Regions from separate parts of the Arthrobacter sp. TB 23 genome, predicted to be linked through region 2. Evidence: riboswitches for the same ligand, from Rfam matches in the RefSeq annotation. Region 2 holds a riboswitch; each other region holds the start of a gene.
What was found. Region 2 has a riboswitch for cyclic di-AMP ahead of B384_RS20805 (C40 family peptidase). Riboswitches for the same ligand answer to the same signal wherever they lie in the genome.
Positions count from the first base shown of each region.

Region 1: linked by a shared signal. The riboswitch ahead of B384_RS0114530 (M23 family metallopeptidase) and the one ahead of B384_RS20805 (C40 family peptidase) in region 2 are both predicted to bind cyclic di-AMP.
Region 3: linked by a shared signal. The riboswitch ahead of B384_RS19605 (LysM peptidoglycan-binding domain-containing protein) and the one ahead of B384_RS20805 (C40 family peptidase) in region 2 are both predicted to bind cyclic di-AMP.

Region 1 is NZ_ALPM01000105.1:20,251-23,518, reverse strand. Features, by position in the region: gene B384_RS0114535 (NlpC/P60 family protein) at 1-304, opposite strand, end outside; cyclic di-AMP (ydaO/yuaA leader) riboswitch at 310-473, opposite strand; gene B384_RS0114530 (M23 family metallopeptidase) at 599-1,267, opposite strand; cyclic di-AMP (ydaO/yuaA leader) riboswitch at 1,402-1,575, opposite strand; gene B384_RS0114525 (metal-dependent transcriptional regulator) at 1,714-2,421, opposite strand; gene serC (phosphoserine transaminase) at 2,670-3,268, shown strand, end outside.
Region 2 is NZ_ALPM01000065.1:77,969-81,236, forward strand. Features, by position in the region: gene B384_RS18470 (NAD-dependent epimerase/dehydratase family protein) at 1-132, shown strand, start outside; gene B384_RS20805 (C40 family peptidase) at 359-1,261, opposite strand; cyclic di-AMP (ydaO/yuaA leader) riboswitch at 1,265-1,441, opposite strand; gene B384_RS20810 (hypothetical protein) at 1,616-1,960, shown strand; gene mutM (bifunctional DNA-formamidopyrimidine glycosylase/DNA-(apurinic or apyrimidinic site) lyase) at 2,263-3,261, opposite strand.
Region 3 is NZ_ALPM01000044.1:11,291-14,558, forward strand. Features, by position in the region: gene B384_RS0105985 (universal stress protein) at 1-10, opposite strand, end outside; gene B384_RS0105990 (VIT1/CCC1 transporter family protein) at 267-995, shown strand; cyclic di-AMP (ydaO/yuaA leader) riboswitch at 1,138-1,316, shown strand; gene B384_RS19605 (LysM peptidoglycan-binding domain-containing protein) at 1,319-2,218, shown strand; gene B384_RS0106000 (DsbA family protein) at 2,378-3,118, shown strand; gene B384_RS0106005 (cytochrome c biogenesis CcdA family protein) at 3,118-3,268, shown strand, end outside.

The sequences.
Region 1 (3,268 bases), on a different contig from region 2:
CGGCGGGCGTCGCCGACACGGCTGCACGCTCGAAGGTGATCTCGGCGGTGGCGGGAGCGCTTACGGCGTCAGCCGTAGCAGCAATCGAGATCAGGGGGGTGGAGAGCTGAACGACACGCTCGGACTCACCGAACCCGTGGGCTGGCAGTCCGGCGGTCAGGACGAGCCCTGACGCTGCGACGATGACTGCTGCCTGGCGGCCGACGGAACCAGCGTTCGAGGAGACGGCGCTTGAGATGGCTGTCAGGGGGCTGGTGTGCGTACGGGCGGCCCTGTGGCGGCCCAGAGAAGAGCTAGTTGACACGTTCGATTGCCTCTCCCAATTGCCTGCGAGGTGAGCTGTCGGATTCGGATGGGAGTCACCCGGCCCTCTGATTCCCAGTGGAATCAGACGACTTAACCCCAAGGATTTCTTGCGAAATCCACTAATTGGTTCCCCCGCCTCTGCCATGCGAATTGTGCGAACGGAACCTCAGGCAGTGGCAGAGCTAGGCGATCTGCTCGAGGGTGCCAAACCTATTAGAATTTGGCACGAGATTGACGGTACATGAGATTGACCGCAATGTCACATTCCGGTCACGAAACGGTGTGTCCTTGGTTACAGCCAGCCCATGGGGTCCACGGCCTGACCGTCAACCATCACTTCAAAATGCAGGTGGCAGCCGGTGGATGCACCGGTACTACCGCTCTGGGCGACAACCTCACCGCGGTCCACTGACTGCCCCTCCTGGACACTGCTGGACGAGAGATGGTTGTACGTGGATTCGAGCCCGTTGCCGTGATCGATGACCACGCGGTTTCCACCGCCATAGGGGTGCCAGCTGGCAAAGGTGACAGTGCCGGACGCTGCCGCGAACACTTCAGTGCCGCACGAGCTGCTGAAGTCCTGACCTGAGTGGAGTTCCCCACCCAAACCGGTAATCGGGCTGACCCGGTAACCGAACGGGGACGTGACAATCAGCTTGTCCATGGGAGCTGACAGGGAGCCGCGGGCCGCTGCAGGTACAGCCGCTGAGTCTGCAGCGGTCATGATCTCGCTGAGCTTGGCGTCTGCGTCAAAGGTGCTCTGCAATGCGGTGCGGCTGAAGTCGACCAGCGCCGCGTCGGGAACGCTGATTTCCCGGGGCGCAACAGTCGCCTGCACGGTGGGCGCAACGGCTACGGCGGCCGCATTGTCGTCCTGCGGGGCCGTCCCCGCGGTGGTGGGTAGCGTAACGGTCAGCACCAGCCCGGACGCGGCTGCGGCGATGGCGAATTTTTGGCTCATCCCGGTGAGCGAAAAGTCGCCCCTGACCCGGGTTGCTCGTCGTCGTCGTTCGAGTCGTTGCGCGTCCCGAGGACGCACGGCAGGTACTGGGGCGCCGGCACGGCGGCGTCCCGAAGCATGGTGCTTCGACAAAGGGTCCCTTTCGTATATGCCTGCGAAGTTAGCTGTCGGATTCGAGTTCGGGAAGAAACTCGGCCCTGACCGGTCCGCCGAAGCAGCACCGCGTCCGGACTTCACCCCAAGGCGGCTTATCAGCCGCCGTCTGATGGGTCCTCCGCCCCTGTCACGGGTCTCAGCATCCAAATCCGCTGACAGGGTTAGGCGTGCGGTTTGGATAACGCTGATGTATCAACGTCAGCTTTCCATCATCCACGACCAGAAGCAAAAGAGATACGTTCGTTATCTTTTCCTGTGGATAACTTGCGGCAATATTGTGCCGTGGAGGGTTAGAGAGCCGGCCCGGCGACCGACACGAACACGTGTGCGGCGACCTCCGGCGGGAGCTCCAGCGCGCCCTCGATACCCTCGACCCTGACCGACACATAGTCGCCGGCCGCCTGCACGCCGATGACCGTTCCGGGCCGCAACCCACCCTCATCGAGTTGGGAGAGCAGTTCCGGGTCCACCTGAATGGGCTCGGCCAGCCGGACAAGGGTAATCACTGACCCCTGAGGATTGGCGCCGATCACCGACAGGAGGCTGCGGACACCGTCGGTGAAGCCCTGGGTTGGCGGGCCGCCCAGGGCCTCAAGCCCCGGAATAGGGTTGCCGTATGGAGACTCGGTGGGCTTTCCCAGCAGCTCGTACAACCGCTGTTCAACCCGCTCGCTCATCACGTGCTCCCAGCGGCAGGCCTCTTCGTGGACATAAGCCCAATCCAGGCCAATCACGTCGGAGAGGAGACGTTCGGCGAGGCGGTGCTTGCGCATCACCCCGATGGCGCGACGGCGGCCAAGGTCAGTGAATTCGAGGTGGCGATCGCCCGAGACGATCACCAGCCCGTCGCGCTCCATCCGGCCGATGGTCTGGGAGACGGTAGGACCGGAATGGCGGAGCCGTTCAGCGATCCGGGCGCGGAGGGCAACAATGTTTTCCTCCTCCAGTTCCAGGATGGTCCGCAGATACATCTCAGTGGTATCGATGAGGTCCGTCATGCGGTTCAGCTCCTAGGCACTGGTGCGGGATGGAACAGCGGGCAGCTTTCGCGGTGGGAGCGCGGCACATATCGCCAGCGCCGAACACAAGTTCTACGCTCACCAAGGTTAACCCATTTACCAGAGGCCGCGGCAATCAGCGGCAACCGGGTGCCCGGTCGGGGCATGTTCACAAATGCCGCCAGGGCCGGGTAGTGCGGCAGAATGTATCCCGTCTTGTGTCGCACGCTTACCCCCTTGGAGAGACCATGAGCATTTCCCCGGACCAATTGATCCCCGCTGGCCTCCTTCCCGCCGACGGGCGTTTCGGAGCCGGCCCGTCGAAGGTGCGCGACGAGCAGATGGAGGCCCTCGCGCAGGCCGGACGGACCCTGCTTGGCACGTCCCACCGTCAGGCGCCGGTGCGCAACCTTGTCGGTTCGGTCCGGGAAGGCCTGAGCCAGCTGTTCAACGCGCCGGCCGGCTACGAGGTGGTGCTGGGCGTTGGTGGGTCAACAGCGTTCTGGGATGTTGCATCCTTCGGGCTGGTGCAGGACAAGGCCCAGCACCTGTCGTTCGGGGAATTCGGGGCGAAGTTCGCTTCCGCCACCAACAAGGCGCCCTTCCTCCAGGCGTCCTCGGTGATCACCTCGGCCCCGGGGACGCGCCCCACCCCTGCAGCGGAAACAGGCGTGGACGTCTACGCCTGGCCGCAGAACGAGACCTCCACCGGTGTGGCAGCACCGGTGCACCGGGTCGACGGCGCCGCACCGGATGCCTTGGTCCTCATCGACGCGACGTCGGCCGCCGGCGGCCTGGACGTGGATGTCAGTGGGTCCGACGTCTACTACTTCGCGCCCCAGAAAAA
Region 2 (3,268 bases):
TTTGATCAGCGCAGGACCCGCGAGTTGCTCGATTGGACGCCTACGGTGTCAGTGGATGAAGGTCTGGCCCGCCTGGCACAGCATTACCAGGGGAACCAGCATTACCAGGGGAACCAGGCTTCCCTCTCCTAGCGATCCATCGGAGCGTGGAGACGTCCCTGACTGTCAGTTCGTCCCCAGGTGAGCTGGCTCGGTGGTGGCACGCAGTTTTCCGTTGTCGTATCTTGACCCGTCGGTTGCCTCGGTGTCATTGGCTTGCCCTATCGGGGACCAAAGCGTCCGGAAAGCACGAATGCGCCACCGGATTTCTCCGATGACGCATTCGGGTGCTGACAACCGTACCGCTGACGCGGAGGGTTTAGAGGGTGTAGTACCCAACCAGTGGCATGGCGCTGACCGCGTGGACCAGGGTGCCCTGGCTCGGGTTCAGTGCGCTGACCATCTGGCCGCCACCGATGTAGATGCCGATGTGTCCGCCGCCGTTCTGGACGACAAGGTCGCCGGGCTGAGGGTTGCTGGTGGGGGTCAGCGCGCCCATCTGTGCCTGGCTGGTGCGGGGCAGGTCGATGCCGTGCTGAGCGTAGACCCACTGCACGAAGCCCGAGCAGTCCCAGCCGCCTGGCGAGGTGCCGCCGTAGACGTAGGGGGAGCCAACGAGGCCCTGTGCTGTTCCGGCGATCCCTGCGCTGGAAACCTGTCCGCCGGTGGATGCTGCTCCCATTGGCTGGATGGTCTCGGAAGCGGTGGTGATGCCCAGGGTGCTGGTTTCGGCAGGCGCCGGAGCGGCTGCTGGTGCAGCAACTGGGGCGGGAGCAGCAGCCGGAGCTGGTGCTGCAGCCGGTGCTGGTGCTGGTGCTGATACCTGAGTGGCCTGGCCGGCGTTGCCGGACAGTGAGATGACGTCACCTGGGTAGATGATCGAATCCCAGCCGAGACCGTTCGAGGCGAAGATGGCCTCGATGCTGACGCCGTAGGTGCTGGCGATGCTGCCCAGAGTATCTCCGGACTGAACGGTGTGAGTGGTGGAGCTGGCGGCGGTCGTCTGGGCAACTGGTGCGGAGACGGCGGCCGGGGCGCTGACGTTGACTTCGCCTGCAGCGTTGGCTGGGAGTCCGGCGCTGAACATCAAACCTGATGCGGCGACGACTACAGCTGCTGGACGACCGATGGCGCCAGCGTGAGAGCTAACTGCCTTGGAAACGGTCTGCATGGCGCTTGGTGGGGTTGCACGATGGCGCGCGATATAACGGTTCTTGGACATGATGTTGCCTCTCCCAATGCCTGCGAAGTTAGCTGTCGGATTCGGATGGGAGCCACCCGGGCGCTGTGCGCCTTCACCCCTAGGTCGTCTGGCGACGACCACTACTACTGGTTCCCCCGCTTCTGCCTGATGTGTGCGAACGGACCTTACGACGGCGGCAGAATTAGGCAATCTGTCGAAAGGACGCTGAGTTGAACGGAACCCGACGTGCGGTCCACTGTACATTTCGTGGTCCGGGTTTGTCACATTTAGGTTACGGCGGCAGTATGCTGTTGGATGTCCCAGGTCGGGGCGCGGGTCCGACCGTGGAGGGCTGAGGCAATCCAACACGACCTGCAGGAATTCCGCCGGGGCGTGAACGAGCATCGAATAGGTGACACGGAGAATCCGTGCTCGACCGGTGGTGAGCAGGTTCCATCGGCGGCGGTCTTCGGCGAATTCGGCGGGACCACTGTGATGGTTGCGTCCGCCGGCTTCGATGCCCAGCTGTCCTTCGACGAACAGATCAAGCCGTCCCACACCCTTGATGTACACCTGTGTTTGGACGCTGAGTCCTGCGCGGCGCAGGTGGGTGACGCTCACATGGAACCACGATGGTGGACGCAGCACCCAGAGGTTTCGTTGCGCTGCGGCACTGATCCAGGCCGGTTCAGCTTTGACACACGTTGCAGTGAGCAGACTCCCAGTGATGCCGGGTAGCGCAAAGACTCCTGGCCCTGGGTTTACCACCTCACCCTTCACGAGGGCTGCGCAAAGGTGAACGGATCCCAGACCGGCGCGGGTGGGTTCCCTACGGCGTGCCACGCCGCCTGGTTCTTGCAGTGTCTTGACTGTGTCCATGCCCAATGGTTGCCCTCTTTGGGGGTGTCAGTGCGGCGTCACCCGTTCTATGTGGGTAAGTCTCCTTGGTGGAGCGGGAGTGGGACTGGGGCTAGTGGGCAACGTGTCACGGGTGAGCTGCGAGGGAGTGCTGAGCCAAGGATCCCGGCTGCAGGGATGTCCTACCAGCGGCCGTTGCGGGGCTTCGGCTGACACCGCGGGCAGCTGAACGACGAACGGTTCATAAACATCTCGCGGCGGATCAGCGAAAGGCTGTCAAAGAGCGGGTCGGCGGCGCAGCGGGTACAGGGTTCGCCCTCGCGGCCGTAGGCGTTGAGGGAACGTTCAAAGTAACCGGAGCTGCCGTTGACATTCACATAGAGTGAGTCAAAGCTGGTGCCGCCAGCGTCGAGCGCCCGCAGCATCACATCACGGCAGGCATCAATCAGCCGTAGGGCGTCGGCCCGGCGCATGACATCCGTGGGGCGGGCATAGTGGACTTTGGCTGCCCACAGCGCTTCGTCAGCGTAGATGTTGCCGATTCCCGATACCAATCCCTGGTCCAGTAGCGCTCGTTTAATTCCGGTCCTGCGTCGCCGGAGCTTTGCGAAGAAGTCATCGAAGGAGAACGCCGGATCCAGTGGATCGCGGGCTATGTGAGAAGCCTCAATCGGGATCAGCGGCAGTGGACTCTCCCCCAGCCCACCCGGATGGCCGTCTGTGGTCGACACCATCGACGTCACAAAGAGGCCGCCGAAAATACGCTGATCAACAAACCGAAGCTCCTGCGGCAGGGGTCCGGCATCAGGATCGTCGACAGCCGACAGGGTGAGCCTGACCCGCAAGTGCTTTTCCTCGGGCAAGCCTGCGTCTTTGACCAGCAGCTGGCCGCTCATACCCAGGTGAGCCATCAGGGCCACTGGCGCGACACCACTCGTGCCACCACTCGTGGCAGTCCCACCAGCCTCGGCCGGAGGTGCCAACGGCATCCACAGGAACTTTCCCCGCCGCACCACGTCCAGCACCCGGGCTCCCACCAGATTGCCGGCGAAGTCCTCGGCGCCCAGCCCATGACGGCGGATGGAGCGGACATCAAGGATGTCGACGTCGTCAATGGTTCGTCCCAACACCCAGCGGGCGAGGCCGCGACGCACCACCTCAACCTCGGGAAGTTCAGGCATGGTACGG
Region 3 (3,268 bases), on a different contig from region 2:
TTCCGGTCATGACGTTTCCTCCTCGAACTTCGAACCGCAATTGCGGTATGTGGTGCCTACTTGGTTCGCTTACCTTACTCGGTCAAAGAATCCCATGCCTCTTCGCCGACGCCCGGAACAAAACGGCCGGCGCGGTGACTATTGCAAGCCCCTTTCAGCGCCGCAGTGGATCACAGCGAATTCGGTCGAGGTCACCCGAATCGGAATCCCGACAGGAGAGTCGATCCTTACTGGTGTACTGGCTCGTGGAGGCCTAGATTACGGGCATGACTAGTTCTCCCGTACCAGGCACGCATAGTGACGAACCCCATGACAACACCATCCATGGCAGGCTCAATTGGCTTCGAGCGGGTGTGCTTGGAGCCAATGATGGGATTGTCTCGGTCGCTGCCCTCGTCGTCGGAGTTGCGGGAGCGACAACGGCAACCCCCGTGATTCTTGCCGCTGGCATTGCCGGTCTTGTCGGCGGTGCGATATCCATGGCCCTCGGAGAGTATGTGTCCGTGAGTAGTCAGAAAGACAGCCAGCAGGCCCTCATCGCCAAGGAACGCCTTGAGCTTGAAACCGAGCCTGAAGCGGAACTTGCGGAGCTGGCCGGGATCTACGAATCGAAGGGGCTTAGCCGGGACACAGCCCATCAGGTGGCAGTGGAACTCACCAAACACGATGCCCTGGGGGCCCATCTCGAAGCTGAACTCGGATTGCGCGAGGACGCCGTGGCGAGCCCGCTAGCTGCTGCGGCCGCATCTGCGCTGGCCTTCACCCTTGGCGCGATCCTGCCCCTGCTGACGATTCTTCTGTTTCCAGAGGAAACTCGTGTCCTCGCGACCTTCGTCGCAGTCCTGATTGCCCTCGCCGTAACCGGCTACGGAAGCGCACGGATTGGCGGCAACCCGGCGACGCGCCCAACCGTAAGGATCGTTCTTGGCGGCGCGCTGGCATTGGCAGCCACCTTCCTTATCGGGTCACTCCTGGGCACCACGGGAGTGGTCTGACGCTCCACTGATGCCTGGGAATCGCTCTCTCTTCATTGAGGTTGCCAACCAGGGAGGCGCCGTCAGTGTAAATGTTTGTACATTTAGTTTTTCCGAGTAGGTTTAATCCAGTGCCCCACTGAAGGTGGGGCTTATCGAGGCCTTTTACCGAACCCAGCCAAAGGCCTTGGTCCTTTAGATAGGAAGGCTGGGGCGGGGAAACCACAGGTGGGTTCTTTAGGAACCCTTGGGGTGAAGCCGGGCGGGGCGTTTGTCCTCGTGCGGCCGGGTGTCTCCCATCCGAATCCGACAGCTCACCTCGTAGGTATAGGGAGAGATTATCCATGTCATCAAATGCTGTGCGCGCCCGACATCGCGCCGATACGAAAAGCCGTTCGATTCTTCTCCTCAGCAGGCAAGCCGTCCTGCCTCAGGGGGGACCCAAGATCGCCGCGCTTGTGGTTGCTTCAGGAATGCTTGCGGCGGGAGCAAGCCCCGCCCACGCTTCGGCGATCGCCCACCCGGCGCAGGATCACACCGTTTCATCGTTCTCATCGGCTGCTTCACCAGTCGAAGTGGAGGCGAGCCCCACCGATCAAGGCACTGCGTACACCGTGAAGTCAGGTGATTCGCTGGGCGCTATCAGCGTTCAGACAGGTGTGGCGTTGCACAAGCTGCTGAGCCTAAACCAGCTCACCGTCGCGTCAATCATCTACCCGGGAAACACCATCGTGCTGTCCGAGGAGTCGAATGCCGTGACTGCTGCACCGGTTGACTCTGGCTCCGCAGCCTCGTCATCAGCGGTTTCGAACTTTAGCGTGAGTACACAAAGTGCATCGATCAGTCCCCTGAGTAACCGGGTGAGCAGCGAGTCAGGAAATATCTGGGATTCCTCGGACGCTCCCCAGAGCGGTACTGCCAACAGCCGTATTCTTGCCTTCGCCAACACGCAGTTGGGCGCTATTCAGGACTGCACCGTCCTGGGCGAAGGGGCATTGCGAGCCGCCGGGGCGATGGGGGTGGGAGACGAGTCCCCTGAGTCCTTGATGGCCTTCGCTACTCCGGTATCAGATCCCCAGCCCGGCGACTTCGTCTACTACGCCGACGGCGGGATGGGCTTTTCACACAACGCCGTCTACCTCGGCGACGGACGAGCCATCCACAGCGGCTGGAACGGTAACCAGACCGTTGAGGAATCCGTCAATGTGGGTTCCGGTCCTGTCTATTACCGGGTCAACATCTAGTTATCCAACGCCGCTGGCGGGTCTCAGACCTCGCTGACAGCGGTGTTTCTCGGACGCGCCCGGACACCAGATCCGACAAACAGGGATCTGGTGTCCGGGTGAATCCCCCTTTTCCTCCCCTTGTGCCTCCCCAGGGGCGCACGACGCCAGGAGTAATGAATGCCACAAGAATCTGATCAACGAACCGCGGGTGTTCGATCGGCCACCCTCATCGCTGCCCTGCTTGTCGCCGCGCTCATCCTGATTATTGGTTTGATCGCTTCCCAGCGAGCCTCCTCCCCCGTTTCAGATGGATCAGGAACAGACGTCGCAGAGGAATCCGGCGGCCGGGAGGAAGAAAAGTTCGATTTATCCCGGCGCATCGCCGACGACCCGTTAGCAATGGGTGAGGTCGACGCCCCCGTTGTTCTGGTCGAATACGCCGATTACAGATGCCCGTTCTGCGGGGTTTTCTCGCGCGAGACATTGCCGGCGTTGGTTGAGCAGTATGTTGCTAGCGGAGAACTAAGGATTGAGTGGCGAGATTTACCTGTTTTCGGAACTGAGTCTCTTGATGCTGCAGTTGCCGGCCGGGCAGCAGGGGAACAGGATAGGTTCTGGGAGTTCAATAAGGCCGTCTTCGCTGCGGCCCCCGACCGCGGACACATCAGCCTCCCGCGCGAGGAGCTGATCCGCATCGCAGAAGAAGTTGGGGTAGCCGACATCACGGCGTTCACAGCGGATCTGGACTCGGAGGAGCTCAATCAGGCTGTTCAAACCGACGCTGAGGAAGCCGCAGCCCTGGGAGCTACCGGAACACCCTTGTTTCTGGTGAACGACATCCCCATCTCGGGCGCCCAACCAGTAGAAGTATTTGAACAAGCCATTGAGACTGTGCTGGCAGAAACCAGTCCCCAGTAATGCTAATCGGATACAGCGGGGCGTTCCTCGGTGGTCTCCTCACCCTCCTCAGTCCGTGCTCAGCATTGTTGCTGCCAGCATTCTTCGCGTATGCCTTCAGCACAAAACGGCAACTGGTCGGCCGGACCATGCTCTTCTACGCAGGATTGT